DNA from 3 places in the Bradyrhizobium sp. Ash2021 genome. Region 2 is predicted to be linked to each of the others. Evidence: predicted binding sites of a transcription regulator. Region 2 holds the regulator's gene; each other region holds the start of a gene.
What was found. The regulator HrcA, encoded in region 2, represses chaperone genes, less so after heat shock. The targets are predictions, from matches to a motif close to GTTAGCACTCNCNNNNNGNGAGTGCTAAC.

Region 1 (7,550 bases), 1.3 Mb from region 2:
ACGCGAACCACCTTGGTCGGATCGATGATGCCCTTGGCGACCAAATTGCCGTACTCGCCGGTCTGCGAGTCGAAGCCGTAGGAGTACTGATCCTTTTCGAGGATCTTGCCGACAATCACGGAACCGTCTTCACCGGCGTTGATCGCGATCTGGCGGGCCGGCGCGGACAGCGCCTTGCGCACAATATCGACGCCGGTCTTCTGGTCATCGTTCTTGGTACGCAGCCCCTTGAGATGCTCGGAGGCACGCAGCAGCGCGACGCCGCCGCCCGGCACGATGCCTTCCTCGACCGCGGCGCGGGTCGCATGCATCGCGTCATCCACCCGATCCTTGCGTTCCCTCACCTCGACCTCGGTCGCGCCGCCGACGCGGATCACCGCGACGCCGCCAGCGAGCTTGGCCAGACGCTCCTGCAGCTTCTCGCGGTCGTAGTCCGAGGTGGTTTCCTCGATCTGCGCCTTGATCTGCTGAACGCGGGCTTCGATGTCGGCCTTCTTGCCGGCGCCGTTGACGATGGTGGTGTTCTCCTTGTCGATCATCACCTTCTTGGCGCGGCCGAGCATCTGCAGCGTGACGTTCTCGAGCTTGATGCCGAGATCTTCCGAGATCGCCTGACCGCCGGTCAGCACCGCGATGTCCTGCAGCATGGCCTTGCGGCGATCGCCGAAGCCCGGCGCCTTGACGGCGGCAACCTTGAGACCACCGCGGAGACGGTTCACAACGAGCGTGGCCAAGGCCTCGCCTTCGACGTCTTCGGCGACGATCACCAGCGGCTTGCCGGTCTGCACGATCGCTTCCAGGAGCGGAAGAAGTTCGTTCAGGCTGGAGAGCTTCTTCTCATAGACCAGGATGTAGGCATCGTCCATTTCAACGCGCATCTTGTCGGCGTTGGTGACGAAGTAGGGCGAGATGTAGCCGCGGTCGAACTGCATGCCTTCGACGACCTCGAGTTCGGTCTCGAGCGACTTGGCTTCTTCAACCGTGATGACGCCCTCGTTACCGACCTTCTTCATGGCGTCGGAGAGGAACTTGCCGATCTCCGCGTCACCGTTGGCCGAGATGGTGCCGACCTGAGCGATCTCCTCGTTGGAGGTGACCTTCTTGGAGTTCTTGACGAGGTCGGCGACCACGGCGTCCACAGCCAGGTCGATACCGCGTTTCAGATCCATCGGATTCATACCGGCGGCAACCGCCTTGGCGCCTTCGCGCACAATGGCTGCGGCCAGCACGGTCGCGGTGGTGGTGCCGTCGCCGGCAGCATCGGCCGCCTTGGAGGCCACTTCGCGCACCATCTGTGCGCCCATGTTCTCGAACTTTTCTTCAAGCTCGATTTCCTTGGCGACGGTGACGCCATCCTTGGTGATGCGGGGAGCGCCGAACGACTTGTCGAGCACGACGTTGCGGCCCTTCGGACCGAGCGTGACCTTCACCGCGTTGTTGAGAATTTCGACGCCGCGCAGCATGCGGTCGCGGGCATCGACGCCGAATTTGACTTCTTTGGCTGACATAATGATCTCCGTTTTCAACTCGTCAGATCCCGAGGTCCGCGCCAATGGGCGGGTTCTTGAGGGATGAGATTTGGACGGGCCTCTTCCTTCGAGACGCCGGCTGCGCCGGCTCCTCAGGATGAGGGAATGGGCTAAAGCGCTTAAGCGGCCTTCTTCTTGGCGGCGGGAACGTCGGTGAGGACGCCCATGATGTCGCTTTCCTTCATGATCAGCAGTTCCTGACCATCGAGCTTGACCTCGGTGCCGGACCATTTGCCGAACAGCACGCGGTCGCCGACCTTGAGGTCGATCGGGATGAGCTTGCCGGCTTCGTCGCGGCCACCCGGGCCGACGGCGACGATTTCGCCCTGCGAGGGCTTTTCCTTGGCACTGTCCGGAATGATGATGCCGCCTGCGGTTTTGTCTTCGGCATCGATGCGTTTGACCACGACGCGGTCGTGGAGCGGACGGAATTTCATGCGATCCTCCTTGGCTTTTGTGATTATTTCTGGATTGGCAGTCGCAATGAACGAGTGCTAGCCGCTCTTCACATACGCCTGTGGCACTGGGGCGCAAGGGCTTTCGCCCACGATGTTTGAGGAGGAACGCTTGCGGCGATTGCTAGCAGGCGAAGGAATCTGCTGCTAACGCGTTGATTACTATGACCTATTGAACGTTTTCGTTCCTGGCGAATTGAGAATCATGCAACTGTCTTGGTTGGCTGGAGGTTGCCATGGTCGAGAAAGATGCGGTTTCCAAGGATTTCAGGAAGCAGGTCTTGGGCTACGGACTGACGACAGCGGAAATCGTTTATCGCCGTCCGGATCGTCGCTGGTTGCTGCAAACTTACGTCTGGCAGGACTACGATATGTTTCCAAATTTCCCGGTGCTAAAGCATTTTCTCGCGTTCTGGGAAACAAAGCTCGAAGGCCCGCTGTTTGCGGTCACCGTCGCGCACTCCAAACTGATCAAGCCAGCCGAACTACGCGCCGTGGATGGAGTCTTCCGGCTGCATTAACGCGAGGGCGCACGGCTTTGGGGTGATCACTGTCGCTCATGCGCAAATTGCTTTCGGGAAATTCACTCTCTTCAAGCGGGCCAGTTCAGCGAGATCACAATCCCGTATTTTCTGCTCGCCGGCGACGACGAGGTAATCGAATAAGTGCGTGGAAGTGGACGCCAGGCGTCAGCGGCGTAGATGGGTAACGGGCTGATGCGTTCTCCTCAGCGTCTCACTCAAGAACAGGAAGCGATCATGAATTCCGGTTTTTGCCGGTGAATGTCAGCTCACCGGGGAATATCGGAAGTGACGCGCGCTGCGAATGTCAGCTTATCCGGCGGCGCTCCCGACAATATCCTGGATGATCCCACAACCAATCGCCTCGAACCTCGGACTCCCCTCAAACCTTCCACATCCATTCGCGTCGCGTTCTTACGACTGTAATGGAGCACAGGCAGGGTCCTTTCGCCCTGGAGCAGCAAGCATTGCTGCGGGCGAAGCATGGGAGGTTGCGATGAATGGTGCAGGATCGCGTTTTCTAGCCCAGATGCCGGTTTTTCAACCAGGTTTGGCAGTAATGGTCGTTTTATCGAGCGTCGCGGGAGCCACGGTTGCTCTTGCTGACGACGATGGTGTTCAATTCAGGCCGGGAAATTTGCTGCTGAGCCGTTCCGTATACGACAACAATCCGGCAAATGTCGCGGTGGGGACACAACTGCCGCCCAACTGCGTCGCGCCCATTTGCGTGGCCGCGACGAACGACGGCTCTTATCCGTATGTCTGGAACAATTCGCTCGTTGACGGCAGCTTCGGCATCACCGCGAAAATCGTGCTCGATCAACTCAAGCCGTCCGGCGAGTTGATCAACTCGCTCGAAGTGCCCAACAGCTCGGACCGCGGTCCCCTGACCAGGGATCAGATGGTGACCAGCTTTCCGTCCAAATCCGAGATCGCGCTAAACCTTTCGACCGACGGCCGGGTCGTGACGTTCATGGGATACCTTGCGCCCGTCGATGCCCTCGATGTTTCGAATTCCAACACGGCTGCGGTGGTCGATCCCACCAACCCCGTTCCCGGAAGCAATTACCGCGTGGTTGCAGAACTTGACGAACATGGTCGGTTTCGTTTCACGAAAACCAATGCGTATAGTGGCAACAACGGACGCGCCGCGATCCTGAACGACAACGGCGGAGCGCGCATTGTCTATACGGCGGGCAACGCCGGCAACGGCGCAAATCCTCAGCCAAACGGGATCATTATTGGCGCCGGATTGCAAATCCTGACCGCGGAACGGAACGCACTCGTCGCGCAGAACCCGGGCCTGCCGACGCCCGTCGGCAGCTTCAACATCACGCAACTGGGGCTGACCGCGGACAAGATCGGCAAAGACACCAATTTCCGGGGCCTCTCGATCTTCAACAACGTCATCTATACCACCAAGGGCAGCGGCGGTAACGGCATCAACTCGGTCTACTTCATCGATGCGACCGGCTTCGATGCGAACGGCAGGCCGCTGGCATGCCCGAACGGCGTCGGCGTACCGAAGGCGATCGCAAGCCTGCCTGCGACGCCGATCCCTTACGACGCTTCACAGCTGCAGACGAAGGGGGTCGTCCCCTACAACATGTGCATCCTTGCGGGCTTCCCGACGAATTTGGCGAAAAAAGCGACGTCGTTCCCGTTCGGAGTCTGGTTCGCCGATGCGAAGACGCTCTACGTCACCGACGAAGGCGACGGCACCAGCAGCTTTGATCCGGCGTCCGGCAAGTACAAGGCGGCCGCCGCGCAAACCGGCGCGGGACTGCAGAAATGGGTGTTCGACGCCAACCTCCGCGCGTGGAAACTGGCCTACGTACTGCAGGCCGGGTTGAACCTTGGCGTGCCATACACGGTGACCGATTATCCGAGCGGCCAAAATCCCAAGACCGGCCTTCCCTGGTCGCCCGCCAGCGACGGCCTTCGCAACATCATGGGGCGCGTCAATCGCGATGGTACCGCAACGATCTGGGCGATCACCTCGACCGTCAGTGGAAACGGCGACCAGGGTGCTGATCCGAATCAACTGGTCATGATCAGGGATAAATTAGCTGCAACCAGCCTTCCCGCGGGCGAAACTTTCACGGTGATTCGAACGGCGCGCTTTGGCGAAGTGCTCCGTGGCGTTTCGTTTACGCCAGGAACTGATCGCGATCATCTGCCCGACGATCACGATCACGATCGGCACGCCGACGCCGACTGACAATCAACGGGCTCGTGCAGTCAACGGTCAGCCGGCACAAAACTGGCGGCCGACCGTTGATGCCGATCGCTGCCGCCGCGGCACGATCGGCCGCGATACGGACAATTCGCTCGGCGAATGACCCAGAGCGCACGCGTTACCCCGGCCAAGCTGGCTGTCCGGGTGGTATCCGAAGACAAACGGCGCTAGGATCGGAAAGTTACACGCGGCGCTGCGATTTTGTGTGCATTTTTCGAAATGGCCGCGCCAACGCGTCGCGTTATAGCGAGGAGGGCAATCCTTGGCTCGCAATCCCTTCGCGCGTCGGCTCGTTGCGGTCTTTGCGGCCGATGTTGCCGGTTACAGCCGATTGACCGGCGCGGACGAAGAAGGCACGCACGTAAGGCTGAGGGAACATTTGCAGGGCTTGGTTGCCCCAAATATTGCTGCCCATCGCGGGGCTATTGTCAAAAATACCGGTGACGGACTGCTCGCCGAGTTCGACAGCGTTATGGATGCGGTACGTTGCGCAGTCGATATTCAGCGTAGCATGGCCGAACGCAATGCGGACGTACCACCGGATCAGCGCATAGAATTCAGGATCGGCATCAATGTCGGCGGCGTGATCGAGGATGCTGGCGATATATTTGGCGACGCGGTCAATGTGGCGGCTCGCCTCGAAGGCATCGCGGATCCGGGCGGTATTTGTCTTTCCGACGATGCTTACCGGCATGTACGGCACAAACTCGACGACGTCTCCTTTGAAGATGCCGGCGAACAGAAGCTTAAGAACATCGAACATCCGATCCGCGTTATCAGAGTTAGGGATCGCGGCGTCGCCGCAGAAAAAAGACCCGCCCTGGTGCTGGCGGACAAGCCCTCGATTGCCGTCTTGCCTTTCCAGAACATGAGCGGCGATCCGGAGCAGGAGTATTTCGCCGACGGGATGGTGGAAGAGATCATCACGGCGCTGAGCCGCACCCGCTGGCTCTTTGTCATCGCGCGCAACTCGAGCTTCACCTACAAAGGTCGTGCCGTGGACGTGAAGCAGGTCGGTCGCGAACTTGGCGTTCGCTATGTATTGGAGGGTTCGATCCGGAAGGCCGGAAATCGCGTGCGCATCACCTGCCAACTGATCGACGCGGTCAGCGACGCTCATCTCTGGGCCGACCACTTTGATGGCTCGCTCAATGATGTTTTCGATCTTCAGGACAAGATCGCCATTGGCGTAGCCGGTGTCATTGAGCCCGCGGTAGTCGCGGCTGAAATTCGTCGCTCGATTCAACGTCAGACCACCGACCTTACGGTGTACGACCTCTATCTCCGCGCCCGCGCCGACGCCATGTCGTGGGAAAGACTCCGATTGCTCCACGCACTTGATCTGCTCCAGCACGCGCTGGAGCTTGACCCCTACTACGGACCGGCCCTTGTCCTGGCAGCCAGCTGCCGCCAAAACCTTGATTTGAACGGCTGGACCGAGGACCCGGAAAGGGAACGCCAGCAAAGTGTCGACCTTGCCCGCCGTGCGATTCGTGCTTCCGGCGATGACCCCTATGTTCTCGCCGAGGCGGCGTTCGTGATCGGCTACTTCGAGAGCGATATCGATCCAGCGATCGTTCTGATCGACCGCTCTCTCGAGCTCAATCCGAGCTCCGCAATTGCCTGGTTCCGGAGCGGATAGCTCAGGCTCTGGGCCGGACAAATCAACCTCGGCATCGAGCACTTCGAAAACTCTCTGCGCTTTAATCCGCTGCGGCCAGCCCCGCCGTCGCTTGGGATCGCGATCGGTCACTTTTTCGCTGGCCACCTGGAACGAGCGGCGGCGATGCTACGCCTCTCGCTGCAGGAAAACCCGACTTGGCCGCCGTGCTACCGCTTTCTGGCCTCCTGTTGCGCACATCTGGGACGCCTCGACGAGGCGCGAGCGATCGTCGACCGCCTGCGGGATATCACGCCTTCGGTGATCCCGGGCGCCAAACACTGGCGTGTCCCGGAGCAGTGAGAGTTCTTCCTGGAGGGCCTGCGCTTGGCTGCGGGCGAAACGAAATGATCGACAGCGCTAATGCGGCCAATGGGCTGTCGTCCCTCAGAGTTCTGTGGCCCTGAGCCGCCGCAAAGGACTCATGGCCTCGTCGGTCATGGGGATGCTCCCACCAATCTCGCGCGGTGGAGCATTGGCGGCGTCGACAATGAATCCGCATGGCTGAGAACGCCGTCAATTTCAACCCGGAATGATTTCTGTCGAAAGCCGTAGTTCTCCGGATTTTTCGGTGGGAGGAAGTGTTGCTATTCACTGACCGTTGGTTGCCTGAATTGCTTTTACTTTCGCATTCCGGATAACGAGACTTCGCCCAAGTAAATCTCATAAGGCCAACATCGATGTCCCGCGCAGAGCGCGGGCGACGCGTGGTGCATTTAATTTTCGGGTATCAAAACCCACTAATCGATACGAAGGGCAGTTCGCGCGATGCGCAAGGCAATCATCTCAACGGCGTCAATTTTGGCGCTCGCTCTCGCTGGTTCAGCTTTCTGGCCGACAGTACAGCCTGATGTCGAGCGCTTGGGAGACAGCGTTTACGAGACGATCTGGGTATGGCGCATTCCCGCTTACGCAAACAATCCGTCTTGGCGCGTTCGGTGGAGTTGGAGCGATCCACTTCGGGCGCAGGCGAGATGTTGCCGCGTACTGTAACGACCTGATTTCGTACGGGGCGAAGATTTGCCACGACTGGCGCGGAGCCCGTGCGATATTTCAGACTTCGCGCTGCGGGCAGGCTCCACTGAGACATTCGAGGCCGAAAAACGGCGTCCGCGCGACCTCAGCGCGAGATGACGTGCGATCCGG
Region 2 (7,550 bases):
GCCAGTTCGGAAACCGGCGCGCGCGTGATGGCCTCGTGCAGTTTTGTCAATTCGCGGCAGATCGCCGCATCGCGCGCGCCCATGACGGCAGCGAGATCGGCGAGCGTGTCCTGCACGCGGTTGCCGGATTCGAACATGACAAGCGTCGCGTCGATCTTTGCAAGCTCGGCCAGCCGGGTGCGGCGTGCGCCCTCCTTCGACGGCAAAAAACCCTCGAAGAAAAACCGGTCGGTCGGGAGTGCCGCGACCGACAGCGCCGTCAGCACCGACGATGCGCCGGGCACCGCGATCACGGCGTGGCCGGCGGCGCAGACCTCGCGCACCAGCTTGAAGCCGGGATCGGAAATCAGGGGTGTGCCGGCATCCGATACCAGCGCGATGGACGCGCCCTGCGCCAGCTTCTCCAGGATTTTTGGCCGCGCCATCGCGGCATTGTGTTCGTGGTATTGCTTTAATTGCGCCGAGATCACGTAGCGGTCGGTCAGGCGGCGGGTGATGCGGGTGTCTTCGCAGGCGATGATGTCGACGCCGGCCAGCGTTTCCAGCGCGCGCAGCGTGATGTCGCCGAGATGCCCGATCGGGGTTGCCACCAGATACAGGCCGGGAACCGGCTTTGGGGCGGTCAGGACATGACCGTGGATCGAAAATGTCCGGTCTGGCGAACCCGCCTTGACTTCAGTTCCGTAGCTGGCGGTGGTTTTTGCGCGCATAATGCCAATCTAGAGGGGAGGGAGCGCCGGCGCCACAGCGGGGAGAGATTTGTGGTGGCGCGCAAAATCGGTGACGAGCCAAGTCTGCAACCGGGTCCCTGCAACAGGCAATGCCGCCATGGGACCATAATCCTTTTGTTTTGGTTAACTATTCGCCGACAATATGCCTGATTCCATCCCCTTTGATGGGATGGAGTCCTGGCCGATCGTGGTCGGTCAAGAGAAGAGATACGATGGTGGGGCCCCTCAATCGCACGTCCAAATCGGGTCAGCCGCCGTCGGGCGCAACCCGGCGGACGGCGCTCGGCCTGATTCTCGGCGCGCCCCTGCTCGGGGCGTGCTCGAGCGTCCAGCAGAGTCTTGGCCAGTTCTCCAATCCGTTCGGCGGCTCGCCTGATGCCGGGCCGGCGGGACCGCAGCAACAGCCGCTCGCGGTCGGCACCGGCCAGGTCAAGGTCGGCCTGATCCTGCCGCTGTCGGCGTCCGGCAATGCCGGCGTTGCCGCCCAATCGATGAAGAACGCGGCCGAAATGGCGCTGGCGGAATTCCAGAATCCCAACATCCAGCTTCTGATCAAGGATGACGGCGGCAGCCCGCAAGGCGCGAGCCAGGGCACCCAGCAGGCGCTGAGCGAAGGCGCGGAAATCATTCTGGGGCCGCTGTTTGCAGCCTCGGTTCCGGCAACCGCGCAGCTGACGCGCGCACGCGGCACCTCCGTCATCGCGTTCTCGACCGATTCCAGCGTGGCCGGCCGCGGCGTCTATCTGCTGAGTTTTCTCCCCGAGTCCGACGTCAACCGCATCGTCGGTTACGCCGCGGGAACCGGCAAGCGGTCGTTCGCGGCAATGGTGCCCGATAATGCCTATGGCAACGTGGTCGAGGCCGCGTTCAAGCAGGAGGTCGGGCGCAAGGGCGGGCGCGTCATCGCGTTCGAGAAATACGGCGCCGATCGCGCCACCCCGGCGCGCAACGTGGCGCAGTCGCTGGGACAAGCCGATGCGCTGCTGCTCGCCGATGACGGGGATTCCGTGGTCGCAACCGCCGACGCGCTGACCGCGGCGGGCGCTAATCTGCGCAACATTCAACTGCTCGGCACCGGTCTGTGGGACAATCCGCGCGTGTTCGCGAGCCCGGCGTTGCAGGGCGGGCTCTATGCTGCGCCGGATCCGGCCGGGTTTCGCAGCTTCGCCGGCCGTTACCGCACCAAATTCGGCGCCGAGCCGGTGCGCACCGCAACGCTCGCCTATGACGCGGTGGCGCTGGTCGCGGCATTGGCACGAACCCAGGGCGCGCAACGGTTCGCAGCGGAAACGCTGACCAATCCGTCCGGCTTTGCCGGCATCGACGGCCTGTTCCGGTTCCGCTCCGACGGCACCAATGAGCGCGGCCTCGCGGTCATGAAGGTCGCGACCGGCGGTGGCCAGGCGGTCGCCGGTTCGCCGAAGAGTTTTGGGGCGTAAGCAGACTACGCCGCCAAATCCGCGACCACGGCATCGAGCACCGGAAATCCGGATTGCGTCACCCGCAGCCGGCCGTCGGCGTCGACGGCGATGGCGCCTTCTTCGCGCAGCACCTTGATCCGGTTTGGATCGAGCGCGCGGCCTGACAGCGCCGTGTAGCGCTTGGGATCGATGCCCTCGGCGAGCCGCAGCCCCATCAGCAGAAATTCATCGGCGCGCTCCTCGCTGTTGAGGAGATCGTCGGTGACGACGCCATGGCCGTTGGCCTCGACCCGCATCAGCCAGGCCTCGGGGCGCTTTTCGGTCGCGGTCGCGTGCCTGAAGCCATCGATATCGAGGCGGCCATGCGCGCCGGGGCCGATGCCGGCATATTCCTCGCCGCGCCAGTAGACGAGGTTATGCTTGCACTCGGCACCCGATCGCGCGTGGTTGGAAATCTCGTAAGCCGGCAGGCCGTGCGCGGCGCAGACGTCCTGCGTCACGTCGTAGAGCGCGCGCGCGGTCGCTTCATCCGGCGTCTTGAGCTTGCCGGCCGCATGCAAGCCGAAGAACGGCGTGCCCTCTTCGATGGTGAGCTGATAGAGCGAGAGATGTTCGGCCGCTTCCGAGATCGCGAGTTTTAATTCGTCGGCCCACATTTGCGGCGTCTGGTCCGGGCGCGCGTAGATCAGGTCGAACGAGTAACGGTCGAAGGCGGTGCGCGCGATCGCGACCGCATCGAGCGCTTCGCGCGCGCTGTGCAATCGTCCCAGCGCCTTCAGCGAGGAATCGTCGAGCGCCTGCACGCCGAGCGACACCCGGTTGACGCCGGCTGAGCGATAGCCGCGAAACCGCGTCGCCTCGACGCTGGTGGGGTTGGCCTCGAGCGTGACTTCGACATCAGGAGCGACGCGCCAATGTTTGCCGATCGCATCCAGCACAGCGCCGACGGTTTGCGGCGCCATCAGCGACGGCGTGCCGCCGCCGAGAAAGATCGAAGAGACTTGCCGCCCCGGCGTGCGCGCGGCGGTGGTCTCGATCTCCCGCGTGAACGCGCGGACAAAGCGTTCCTCGTCCACCGGCGCATGCCGGACATGGCTGTTGAAATCGCAATACGGGCATTTCGACAGGCAAAACGGCCAGTGCACATAGACGCCGAAGGCTTCCTGCTCGCGGCTAGTCAAGGCAGATCTCCGCCAGCTTCACGAAAGCGCGCGCCCGGTGCGACAGGCCGAGGCCAAGCGGCGGCAGGCCGTGCTTCTCGATGCTGGTCATCTCGCCGAAGGTACGCGTATGTCCGTCCGGAAGAAACGCCGGATCGTAGCCGAAACCAGCGGTGCCGCGCGGCGGCCATACCAGGGTTCCATCCGCCCGCGCCTCGACTTCCTCAAGATGATCGTCGGGCCAGGCGACGCACAGCGCCGAGACGAAATGCGCTCTGCGCTGTTCCGGCGCCGTGGCGCCGCGTTCCTGCAGCAGGCGCTCGATCCGGGTCATCGCCGCGGTGAAGTCCTTGCCCTCGCCGGCCCAGCGCGCCGAATAGATCCCGGGCGCGCCGTCGAGGGCATCGACCACCAGTCCGGAATCGTCGGCAAACGCCGGAAGGTTGGCGGCTTTCGCGGCCGCGATCGCCTTGATCGCGGCATTGGCGCGAAAGGTTTTTCCGGTTTCCTCGGGCTCGCCGAGACCCATTTCACCCGCCGATACCGCTTCCACGCCATGCGGGCCCAGCAATTCGCGCATCTCGGCGAGCTTGCCGGGATTATGGGTCGCGATCAGGAGTTTGCCGGTGATTCGACGGTGCATGGCCAATGAGACTACGCCACCGCCATTTTTTGCAAGTCGACCAGACGCGCGACACCTTTGCGCGCCAGCGCCATCAGCGCCAGAAATTCGTCCTGCGAGAACGGGGTCTTTTCGGCGGTGCCCTGCACCTCGATGATGCGGCCGTCGCCGGTCATGACGAAATTGGCGTCGGTGTCGGCCTCGGAATCCTCGGCATAATCCAGATCCAGTACCGGCGTGCCCTGATAGATGCCGCAGGAGATTGCCGCGACATTGTCGCGCAGCACATTGGCCTTGATCATGTTGCGGGTCTTCATCCAGGCGATGCAGTCGGCGAGCGCGACCCAGGCGCCGGTGATCGAAGCCGTGCGGGTGCCGCCATCGGCCTGAATGACGTCGCAATCGACCGTGATCTGGCGCTCGCCCAGCGCTTCCAGGTCGACGGCGGCGCGCAAGGAGCGGCCGATCAGGCGCTGGATCTCGACCGTGCGGCCGCCCTGCTTGCCGGCGGCGGCTTCACGGCGGGTGCGTTCCAGGGTGGCGCGCGGCAGCATGCCGTATTCGGCCGTGACCCAGCCGCGGCCCTGGCCCTTGAGCCAGGGCGGCAGCCGTTCTTCCAGGGTTGCGGTGACCAGCACATGGGTATCGCCGAACTTCACCATGCAGGAACCCTCGGCGTATTTGACGACGCCGCGTTCCAGCGACACGGGGCGCAGTTCATCGGGCGCACGGCGGCTTGGCCGCATGGGGAAATCCTCCGGAAAATCCAGTAAAAGTCGGTTCGCGGTGCTTGTAGGTGCGGGAGAGGGGCGCGGCAAGGCCGTTTAACGGAACTCTCTATCTTGGTTGTTTGACGCGTTTTCTTTACGCGAACCGGTATCCACCCCCGGATCAAGTCCGAGGGCATGCTTTGCTTGAAAACGGTCTAATACGCGCTTGTCACCGGCCTTCGGGATAGACAGATTAGAGGGCCTTGGGAGGGAATAGTTAGTGGCCCACCACGATCCGATCGGCCTGATCGCTCCGAACGCCGGTCTGGCCCAGCTCAACGAGCGCTCGCGCGACATTTTTCGTCAAATCGTCGAGAGTTATCTCGCGACCGGCGAACCTGTCGGCTCGCGCAACATCTCGCGCCTGATCGCAGTACCGCTGTCGCCGGCCTCGGTGCGCAACGTGATGTCGGACCTCGAGCAGCTCGGCCTGATCTATGCGCCACATACTTCGGCCGGGCGGCTGCCGACCGAGCTTGGCCTGCGCTTCTTCGTCGATGCCCTGATGCAGGTCGGCGACCTTACCGAACCGGAACGGCTGTCGATCCAGAACCAGCTCGCCTCCGTCGGCCGCGCGCAATCGGTCGAGGCGGCGCTCGGCGAGGCGCTGACCCGGCTGTCGGGTCTGACTCGGGCCGCCGCCGTGGTCTTGACCGCCAAATCCAATTCGCGGCTGAAGCATATCGAGTTCGTGCGGCTGGAGCCGGAACGCGCGCTGGTGGTGCTGGTCGGCGAAGACGGCCAGGTCGAGAACCGCGTGCTGACGCTGCCGCCGGGCGTTCCCACCTCCGCGCTGACCGAAGCGACCAATTTCCTCAATTCCCGGATCCGCGGCCGCACGCTGGCCGAAGCGCGGCTCGAACTCGAAACCGCGCTGACGCTGAGCCGCACCGAGCTCGATCAATTGACGCAGAAGGTGATTGCCGCGGGCATCGCGAGCTGGTCCGGCGGCGACAACGAGGAGCGGCAGCTGATCGTGCGCGGCCACGCCAATCTGTTGGAAGATTTGCACGCGCTGGAAGATCTTGAACGCGTCAAATCGCTGTTCGACGATCTCGAGACCAAACGCGGCGTGATCGACCTGCTGGGCCGGGCCGAACGCGCCGAAGGCGTGCGGATTTTCATCGGATCGGAGAACAAGCTGTTTTCGCTGTCCGGTTCCTCCACCATCATTGCGCCCTACAGCGACGCCACCGGCCGCATCGTCGGCGTTCTCGGCGTGATCGGGCCGACGCGGCTGAACTATGCCAGGGTGATTCCGACGGTGGATTACGCCGCGCGGATCGTCAGCCGCTTGCTCGGCGGCTGATCCAGCCTCGGATCAGCGCTTGATTTTCTGCCCCCAAAGCACGATATCCGGGCCAGCAAATCCCAAATTTATCCAGTTCCATGCGATTTTTCGAGAAGGCAAGCCATGACCGATCCGACCCGGCCGAACGATGACGCGGCAAATCCGGCCCAGACCGGCGAGCCCGTGGTCTCAAAGCCCTACATCATGCCCGACGATCCCGAGGAAGGATCGGTCGAGGCGTTGGCGAAGGAGGCCGCCGAATCGCGCGACAAGATGCTGCGCACGCTGGCGGAGATGGAAAACCTGCGCAAGCGCACCGCGCGCGAGGTGGCCGATGCCAGAATCTACGGCATCACCGGCTTTGCCCGCGACGTGCTCGATATCGCCGACAATCTGCAGCGCGCACTCGATGCGGTTCCGGCCGAAGCAAAAGCCAACGCCGATCCCGGCCTGAAAGCCCTGATCGAAGGCGTCGAGCTGACCGAACGTTCGCTCCTCAACGCGCTGGAGAAAAACGGCGTCAAGAAATTCGATCCGGCGGGCGAGAAATTCGATCCGAATTTCCAGCAGGCGATGTACGAGGTCCCCGACCCGTCAGTGCCCTCGGGCACCGTGGTGCAGGTGGTGCAGGCCGGTTACATGATCGGCGAGCGCGTGCTGCGGCCGGCGCTGGTCGCGGTCGCCAAGGGCGGCGCGAAGGCGGCGGCTGCGTCGGAGTAAGGCTGCGTCGCATTCCACTTCGGTGGATGGCCAGCTCCGATGTTCGTTCACCTCGCCCCGCTTGCGGGGAGAGGTCGGATTTTGCGCGAAGCGAAAAATCCGGGTGAGGGGGACTCTCCGCGAGTCCGTCTTTCACCGTCTTCGCGGAGGCAGCCCCTCACCCCAACCCTCTCCCCGCAAGAGCGGGGCGAGGGAGATCAACTTCAGCGCATCACGCCTAAGCCGCCGCGATATCGCCGGACTGGATGCGCTTGACGCCGGCCTTGGCCATGTCGGCCCAGGCTTTGGCGAGCGAGCCCTGGGTGTCGATGCCGCGGCAGGCATCTTCGACCACATAGGCTTCGAACCCGGCCTTGCGCGCATCCAGTGCCGTCCACGCCACGCAGAAATCGGTGGCGAGCCCGGCCACGAACACGCGACTGACCTTGCGGGCCTTCAGATAGGCGGCGAGCCCGGTCGTGGTCTTGCCGTCGGCCTCGGTGAAGGCCGAATAGCTGTCGACGTCCTTGTGGAATCCCTTGCGGATCACGAGCCCGGCCTGGGGGATTGAAAGGTCCTTCGATAGCGAGGCGCCGTCGGTTCCCTGGACGCAGTGATCGGGCCACAGTACCTGCTTGCCGTAAGGAAGATCGATGGTCTCGAACGGCTTTTTGCCGGCATGGGTCGAGGCGAATGAGATATGACCCGGCGTATGCCAGTCCTGCGTCATCACGACATTGGCAAAGCTCTTTGCCATCCGGTTGATGACGGGAATGACCTGGTCGCCGTCTTTGACCGCGAGGCTGCCGCCGGGCAGGAAACAATTCTGTACATCGATCACCAGCAGCGCCGATGC
Region 3 (7,550 bases), 1.9 Mb from region 2:
GCGGCGTGATCGGGATCGACGGTGAGGTTGATGGTCTGCTCGCCGGCGCGCATCGCATCGCAGGACACGGTGAGGCTGCCAAGGCCGACCTCGACGGCCTCGCCCTTCAGGCTCTTCAGGTAGTCCAGCGCCGCGTCGAGCTTGACCCGCACGCCGACTGATTCCGGCGAGACCTCGGTAAAGTCCTTAGGAGCCGGCGTGATGCCGTCATCGGTGGTCTGGTTGTCGAGAAACTCCTTCTCGCTGAGATCGGAATTGTCCGAAGACGTCACCTCGGTCACGGTCTGGCCGACGGTGATCTGGCCGCGGAATTCGAAACTGTCGCCGGTGGGCTTGCGCGTCAGCTTGATGGTGACCGGCAGTTTATCGCTGACGGTTTGCGTGGCGCCGGTCAGGTTCTGGCCGTTGACGGCGAGGTTGGCGACAAACCGGTCCTTGCGGTCGGAACCTTTCTCGGCGGGGTAGCAGACATCGAGCACGGCCGCGGTGACGTTCTTGCCCTGGCGGGTTTCCTTCAGGACCACGTCGGCATTGCCGTCCATCAATCCGTCGATCGAGGTGAAATATCTAACCTCGTTGGCGCCGGGCGCGGCCTTGGAGGGGAGTTTCATCTGGGCCAAGGCGAAGTCCGGCGAGGCCGTCACCAGACCGAACAGGCAGAGCAGGAGCGCGCGCATCTGAAATTCCTCGAAAGGACAGAATCGGTATGGTCGTAGTTACCAAACCTCGATGTCATTAGCCAAAAAGAAGGCCGCCCGGAGGCGGCCTTCGATTTCATCAGAGGTAACGGACGGGGGCTTTAGAAGCCCATGCCGCCCATTCCACCCATGCCGCCGCCACCACCGCCCGGCATCGGAGCCGCCGGCTCCTTCGGCAGTTCGGCGACCATGGCTTCGGTGGTCACCAGCAGGCCGGCCACGGAAGCCGCGTCCTGCAGGGCGGTGCGCACCACCTTGGCCGGGTCGATGATGCCCTTGGTGACCATGTCGACATATTCCTCGGTCTGGGCGTCAAAGCCCCAGGTCTCCGACTTATTCTCGAGGATCTTGCCGACCACGATCGAGCCTTCGACGCCGGCGTTCTCGGAGATCTGGCGGACCGGGGCTTCCAGCGCTTTCAGCACGATATTGATACCGGCCTGGACGTCGGAATTGTCGTTGGTGAGACGGCCGACCGCCTTCTTGGCGCGCAATAGCGCCACGCCGCCGCCGGGCACGATGCCTTCCTGCACCGCGGCGCGGGTCGCGTTGAGGGCGTCCTCGACGCGATCCTTCTTCTCCTTCACCTCGATCTCGGTCGCACCGCCGACGCGAATGATCGCGACGCCGCCGGCGAGTTTTGCCAGACGCTCCTGCAGCTTCTCGCGGTCGTAGTCCGAGGTGGTCTCCTCGATCTGCGCCTTGATCTGGCCGACGCGGGCTTCGATGTCCTTTTTCTTGCCGGCGCCGCTGACGATCGTGGTGTTTTCCTTGTCGATCACCACTTTGCGCGCGCGTCCCAGCATGTTGATGGTGACGCTTTCCAGCTTCATGCCGAGCTCATCGGAGATCAGCTGACCGCCGGTCAGGATCGCGATGTCTTCCAGCATCGCCTTGCGGCGATCGCCGAAGCCGGGCGCCTTGACGGCGGCGACCTTGAGCCCGCCGCGCAGGCGGTTGACCACCAGCGTCGCCAGCGCCTCGCCTTCGACGTCTTCGGCGATGATCAGGAGCGGGCGGCCAGACTGCACCACCGCTTCGAGCACCGGCAGCATCGACTGCAGGCCGGACAGCTTCTTCTCGTGCAGCAGCACGTAGACGTCCTCGAGCTCGGCCGTCATCTTCTCGGCATTGGTGATGAAGTAGGGCGACAGGTAGCCGCGGTCGAACTTCATGCCCTCGACGATATCGACCTCGGTCTCGAGCGACTTGTTTTCCTCGACAGTGATGACGCCTTCGTTGCCGACCTTCTGCATCGCCTGCGCGATCATCTTGCCGATGGCGGCGTCGCCATTGGCCGAGATAGTGCCGACCTGGGCGACCTCGGCGGAGGACGCGACCGGCTTGGCGCGCTTTTCGATATCCTTGACTACGGCCGCGACCGCGATGTCGATGCCGCGCTTCAGGTCCATCGGGTTCATGCCGGCGGCGACCGACTTGCCACCTTCGCGCACGATCGCCTGCGCCAGCACGGTCGCCGTGGTGGTGCCGTCACCGGCGGTGTCGTTGGTCTTGGAGGCGACTTCGCGCAGCATCTGCGCGCCCATGTTCTCGAACTTGTCCTCGAGCTCGATTTCCTTGGCGACGGTGACGCCGTCCTTGGTGATGCGCGGGGCACCAAAACTCTTTTCGATGACGACGTTGCGGCCCTTGGGGCCGAGCGTCACCTTCACTGCGTTGGCGAGGATATCGACGCCGCGCAGCATGCGATCGCGGGCGTCTCCGGAAAATTTAACGTCTTTGGCGGCCATGGTTGATTGCTCCTGGGAAATGAACCTCATCCTGAGGAGCGGGCCTTGGCCCGCGTCTCGAAGGATGAGCTTGTGGAATGTCACCATTCGAGACGGCAGCTTCGCTGCCTCCTCAGGGTGAGGTCAGTGTGTTGTCAGGCCAGCACGCCCATGATGTCGGACTCCTTCATGATCAGGAGCTCCTCGCCGTCGAGCTTGACCTCGGTGCCCGACCATTTGCCGAACAGCACGCGGTCGCCGACCTTGAGATCGATCGGGATCAGCTTGCCGGCTTCGTCACGGCCGCCCGGGCCGACCGCGGTGACTTCGCCCTGCGAGGGCTTTTCCTTGGCGCTGTCGGGAATAATGATGCCGCCCTTGGTCTTCTCTTCGGCATCGATACGCTTGACCACGACGCGGTCATGCAGCGGACGGAATGTGGATTTAGCCATGACATTTCCTCTTGGAGGCTTGGTTTCAGGTCTGGTTCATTGAGACTGGCGCGTAATGCCGGCTGGTCGACACCGCGGGGCAGGAGGCCCCACGCCTTTAGCAATCATGGTATTGGAGTGCTAATTGTGGGTCGGGGAATATGGCTTGGCGCCGATCCTGTCAAGCAAGAGGGTTTAAGGCCTTGGTGAGGCCAATATAGGATGCTCACTGGGAAACCAAATCGGAGCGGCGACGTATTTTAATGGACGTCATTGCTCCGGCTGACGTTTTGCGCTTGGCTGCATGACGGGTGCGGCCGGGAAATTGCTCGGGGGAATGCGATGATCGGGTTACGGAATGCGCGCGCGGTTGCCAACCTGGCGGCCGCCTCGGCGCTGTCGATATTCCTGGGGGCGTGCGGCAGCATGAGCCTGCCGTCGCTATCGTCGAACACCACGGCTGAACCGACGGAACCCGGGGTCGCCCCGGAAATGCCGGCGAGCATCCGGGCCGACGAAATCGTCGGCCGTTGGGGCCTCGCCTCGTTCCAGAATCCGACGGATCGCGCCCGCACCGAAAAGATGGCGAAGGACCAGTGCAGGCAACCCTACGTGATCGGCGCCGGCCAGTCCGGCGGCGTGGTCATGCATCTGGCCGACCAGGCGACGCCGCAGGAACTGCGGCTGAAGGGCAGCCCGAGCGGCAAGAATTACATCGGTCCGGCGGGGCCGACCCCCGGCGAGCAGGACCGCGAGATCGTCTCGTTCGACGGCCGCGTCCTGATCACCCGCTTCATCGACAAGGATGCCGCGACCCGCTACGGCAACATGGTCTATGTCCGCTGCGCGCCAAGGGCGTGATTCCCGACGTGTCATTCCGGGGCGATGCGCAGCATCGAACCCGGAATCTCGAGATTCCGGGTTCGCCTCTTCGAGGCGCCCCGGAATGACGGCGTAAACCAAGCGTTCCAATAAAAAAACGCCGGCATCGCGCCGGCGTTTCGTCGTTCGGAGGACGGTGCCGCCGGGAGTTGCCCCGACGCGTCCAAAATTCAGTCGAACAACGCGTCGATGTCGTCCTGGGAAGCGTGACCGACGTCGCCGTCCAGCTTCGGGCCGTTGAGCAGCTTGGCGTCGCCTTCGCGGTGATCGACGATCGGCGCCGCGTGGGCCTTGATGGCGTCGACGCCACCCCAGATTTCCATCATCACGGTGATGTGGCTTTCGATGAACTTCATCGCACCCATCACCTTGCTGATGCGCTGGCCGGTGAGATCCTGGAAGTTGCAGGCCTCGAAGATCGAGATCACGCGTTCCTGGATTTCCTCACTGAGCAGCTTCTGCTGGTCCGGCGAGGTGTTCTTGGACAGCGCGGTCGCAGCCTGATCGATCGCCTCGGTGGCTTCGAGAATCTGCTGGGTGGCCTGTTCGGTGCCGCCGACCACGGCGCCGAGCTCGCCATTGACCTTGGCCATTTCGCCGCCGTCGAAGCTCTTGCCGTGCAGGGTTGCGATTTCGCGCTTGGTGCGGTTGATGGCGTCGTGGATCAGGTCGAGCTCGACCTTGAGCTTTTCGCACTGCTCGATCTGGGCGCGATAGGTTTCCAGGAGCGTGTGGGCTTCGGCAACCTCGCGCGCGACCGACGCTTCGGCGGTTTCGGTCACCGCGGCGCGGCCGGTGCCGTTGGCCATCTGGGCGCGGATGGAGCGGAGCTCGGCCATGATCTCGCGATGCATCGGGCCGATGTCCTCGCCGTCGGCGGACATTGGGACTTCGCCCATAATGGCTTCTTCAATACGAAAACGCTTGCGACTGACCGACATGAGTTTTTTCCCACCCCTTCACTCCCAATGTTTTACGCAGATGCGATTTAACGTGAGGTTCACGCGCGGGAACAGGCCGCCGCGTCTTTGCCCGCCGCTGCACACCATCGATTAACCATCCGCGGCCTGCGTTCACTCAAAATAAACGCTACCGGACAAATCCGCGCGCGATTGACGACGTGGTGAATCGAAACGCCGTTTCCGTTTACCAAACCGATGCGGTTTTGATTTTAATTGATCGCGTGCAACGGCGGCGTTCAGACGCTCCCAAGAACTGAACAGTGACGAAACAGTACAGAGTACGTCGATGAAGAAAATGTCCCTTGCGCTGCTGGCCAGCGCGTCCTTCCTGGTTGCGGGTCCTCATCAAGCACTGGCGATCGATGTCGCGCCGCTTCCCGAACCTGCAATAGTCTACGCCAATCAGCCCGCGCCGCCGGCGCCGGTGCGGATGGCCTCCGCCGAACGCTCCAACATGGGCGGCGGCTTCATCGAATTCCTGTTCGGCGACGGACCGGGGCAAGGCAACCTGCAGCAGCCGATGTATCAGCAGCAGCCTGGATACGGCGCGCGGCGTTCGCTGCTGCCGCCGATGGACCCGCAGCAATCGATGCCGCAGCAGGAAGAAGCGGCCGATCCCGCGCAGCGTCCGTTCGATCCCAGATATGAAAAGCAGGTGGTCGAGTATCACGGCAAGGAAGGCGCCGGCACCATCGTCGTCGACACGCCGAACAAGTTCCTGTTCCTGGTGCAGGGCGACGGCAAGGCGTTGCGCTACGGCATCGGCGTCGGCCGGCCCGGCTTCACCTGGTCCGGCGTCAAGACGATCTCGGCCAAGAAGGAATGGCCGGCCTGGACGCCGCCGCCGGAAATGCTGGTGCGCCGTCCCGACCTGCCGCGGCACATGGAAGGCGGTCCGCAAAATCCGCTCGGCGCGCGCGCGATGTATCTGGGATCGTCGCTCTATCGCATCCACGGCTCCAACGAGCCCTGGACGATCGGCACCAACGTCTCGTCCGGCTGCATCCGGATGCGCAATGAAGACGTGATGGATCTCTACGGCCGCGTCGGCGTCGGCACCAAAGTCGTCGTCATCTGATTGCGGGGAACTCAATCAAAAACGGCCGCTCGATCGAGCGGCCGTTTTCTTTTTGAGGGATGAATCGGCTCAGGCGTAGTCAGAACCGCCGTCGTCATCAAACCCGTCGGAATCGTGATCCATGTCGTTGTCGTTGTCGTCGTCGTTCGACCCCTGGTCGAGCAGGCCGGCGCGCGAACTGGAGCCATCGTCGGCGCGCTGTCCGGAGGAACCGATGTCGTTGATCCCGGCATCCCGCGCCAGGTCGCTGCCCGATTGATCGCTCCACGGCTTCTGGCTGCCGCCAAGTCCGGTAGAATCGGCGAAGGCTTGATGGCCGCCGCCGCCCATCATCGAACGGATGCTGCCGAGCAGCAGCGATCCGCCGACCATGCCGGCCGCGGCCGCAGCCGCGGTTCCCAGGAACGAGCCGCCACCGCCGATCGGAGATTGAGGCGCGCCATAGGACTGACCGCCATAAGGCTGGCCGCCATAGGACTGGGACTGACCATACGGCGGCTGATTATATTGTCCGGGCGATTGCGACTGCTGCAACACCTGGCCGCTGTTCCATACCGGGCGGCTGCCCATATCGGGCGCGCGGACGTTGGGCACCGAACCATGCGGCGGCTGGCCTTGCCCGAAGATTGCGTCGCGCATCGAATCGAGGAAGCCGCCGGATTGACCTTGTCCGGATTGATTCTGTTCAGGCGAAAGCACCGCTTCCAATTCCTGGATGTGGGCATTGGCGCGCTTCAGCGCTTCGTCCTGCACCAGCGCCGTCTGCACCAGCGCGTACACGGAGTTGGGCGCCTTGCGCAGCCCCTGCATGATCGCGGACATGGCCTCGGGATCGCGCGGGGTGTTCTCCAGTTTGGCGAGCCGGTCGAAAAGATCGTCAATCAGTTGGCGTTCTTGCGGTGTCATGGCCTTCTCCCTCGCGTCGAATGGGTGTCGAAGCGCGCTGCAGATGTAGGCGGGCTTTGTGTTCGCAAGTAGTGGGAGGGTGGATTAAATTTCGGTATGCGACAAAACGGCCGCCCGGCTTTCCTCACCGATATTAATCCAGTGTAACATTATTCGCGGCCAGTAGCGCCGGGAAATCGGTGCCTGCCAGATACGTGTGTTCGGCTTCGCGCTGGGTGGTCAGGGCATCGAGGCTGACGAGGGTTTCATCGACGAAGCCGGGATGGCACATCACGAGGCCGCCCTCCGGCAAGCAATCGAGGAACTGGCGCATCAGCACGCCGAAATCCGGCTGGCCGGTGAAATCGTAGGCACCGGCGAAGGCGGGGTTGAAGGCGATGTTCGCGCGCGAAGCCTTCTTGCGAAATTGCGCACTCAGGACGTCGAGCACCAGCGCCTTGGGCGCGCCGAGCCGTTGTGCCAGCGGTTGCCGGCGTCCGCCCTGACGAACCCAGGCGCCGGGCGCGGCTTCCCTGACGGCTTGCAGAAATGCGTCGCGGATCTGCGGAAACAATTGCACATGCTGGTGGCCGTCGACGAAATCCGGGTCGCGGCCGAACAGATCCTTGAACGCCGTGAGCTGGACCATCAGCTCGGCATGGATGATCTCGGGATCGAGCCGCCGCAACAGGCCTGCGCGCAACATCTTCGGAAACGGCAGAAACATGCCGCCGTCGATCGGCCGGAAGTGCATCGTCAGCGGACGGAACGGGGCTGTCAGGGTCGCGTGCAGCCCGATCGCGCAGCGCGGACGGTCGGCGGCGACGCGCTGCAGTGCGGCGACCTCGTCACGGCCGATCGCGGCACCGACCACCATCGCCGAT

Region 1: a site for HrcA is predicted at 2,000-2,028, ahead of NL528_RS07150 (co-chaperone GroES). Genes of this name have one in related genera too.
Region 3: a site for HrcA is predicted at 2,977-3,005, ahead of groES (co-chaperone GroES). Genes of this name have one in related genera too.

Annotation. Positions count from the first base shown of each region.
Region 1 is NZ_CP100604.1:1,493,506-1,501,055, forward strand. It holds gene groL (chaperonin GroEL) at 1-1,508, opposite strand, end outside; gene NL528_RS07150 (co-chaperone GroES) at 1,649-1,966, opposite strand; gene NL528_RS07155 (usg protein) at 2,221-2,505, shown strand; gene NL528_RS07160 (hypothetical protein) at 3,065-4,726, shown strand; gene NL528_RS07165 (adenylate/guanylate cyclase domain-containing protein) at 5,007-6,386, shown strand; gene NL528_RS07170 (tetratricopeptide repeat protein) at 6,531-6,707, shown strand; gene NL528_RS07175 (hypothetical protein) at 7,525-7,550, opposite strand, start outside.
Region 2 is NZ_CP100604.1:186,248-193,797, reverse strand. It holds gene rsmI (16S rRNA (cytidine(1402)-2'-O)-methyltransferase) at 1-710, opposite strand, end outside; gene NL528_RS00905 (penicillin-binding protein activator) at 944-2,170, shown strand; gene hemW (radical SAM family heme chaperone HemW) at 2,176-3,333, opposite strand; gene rdgB (RdgB/HAM1 family non-canonical purine NTP pyrophosphatase) at 3,326-3,955, opposite strand; gene rph (ribonuclease PH) at 3,967-4,680, opposite strand; gene hrcA (heat-inducible transcriptional repressor HrcA) at 4,925-6,013, shown strand; gene grpE (nucleotide exchange factor GrpE) at 6,119-6,715, shown strand; gene pncA (bifunctional nicotinamidase/pyrazinamidase) at 6,933-7,550, opposite strand, start outside.
Region 3 is NZ_CP100604.1:2,055,412-2,062,961, forward strand. It holds gene NL528_RS09885 (hypothetical protein) at 1-677, opposite strand, end outside; gene groL (chaperonin GroEL) at 800-2,449, opposite strand; gene groES (co-chaperone GroES) at 2,584-2,880, opposite strand; gene NL528_RS09900 (hypothetical protein) at 3,202-3,720, shown strand; gene NL528_RS09905 (protein phosphatase CheZ) at 3,912-4,682, opposite strand; gene NL528_RS09910 (L,D-transpeptidase) at 4,990-5,781, shown strand; gene NL528_RS09915 (DUF2076 domain-containing protein) at 5,851-6,687, opposite strand; gene NL528_RS09920 (ChbG/HpnK family deacetylase) at 6,821-7,550, opposite strand, start outside.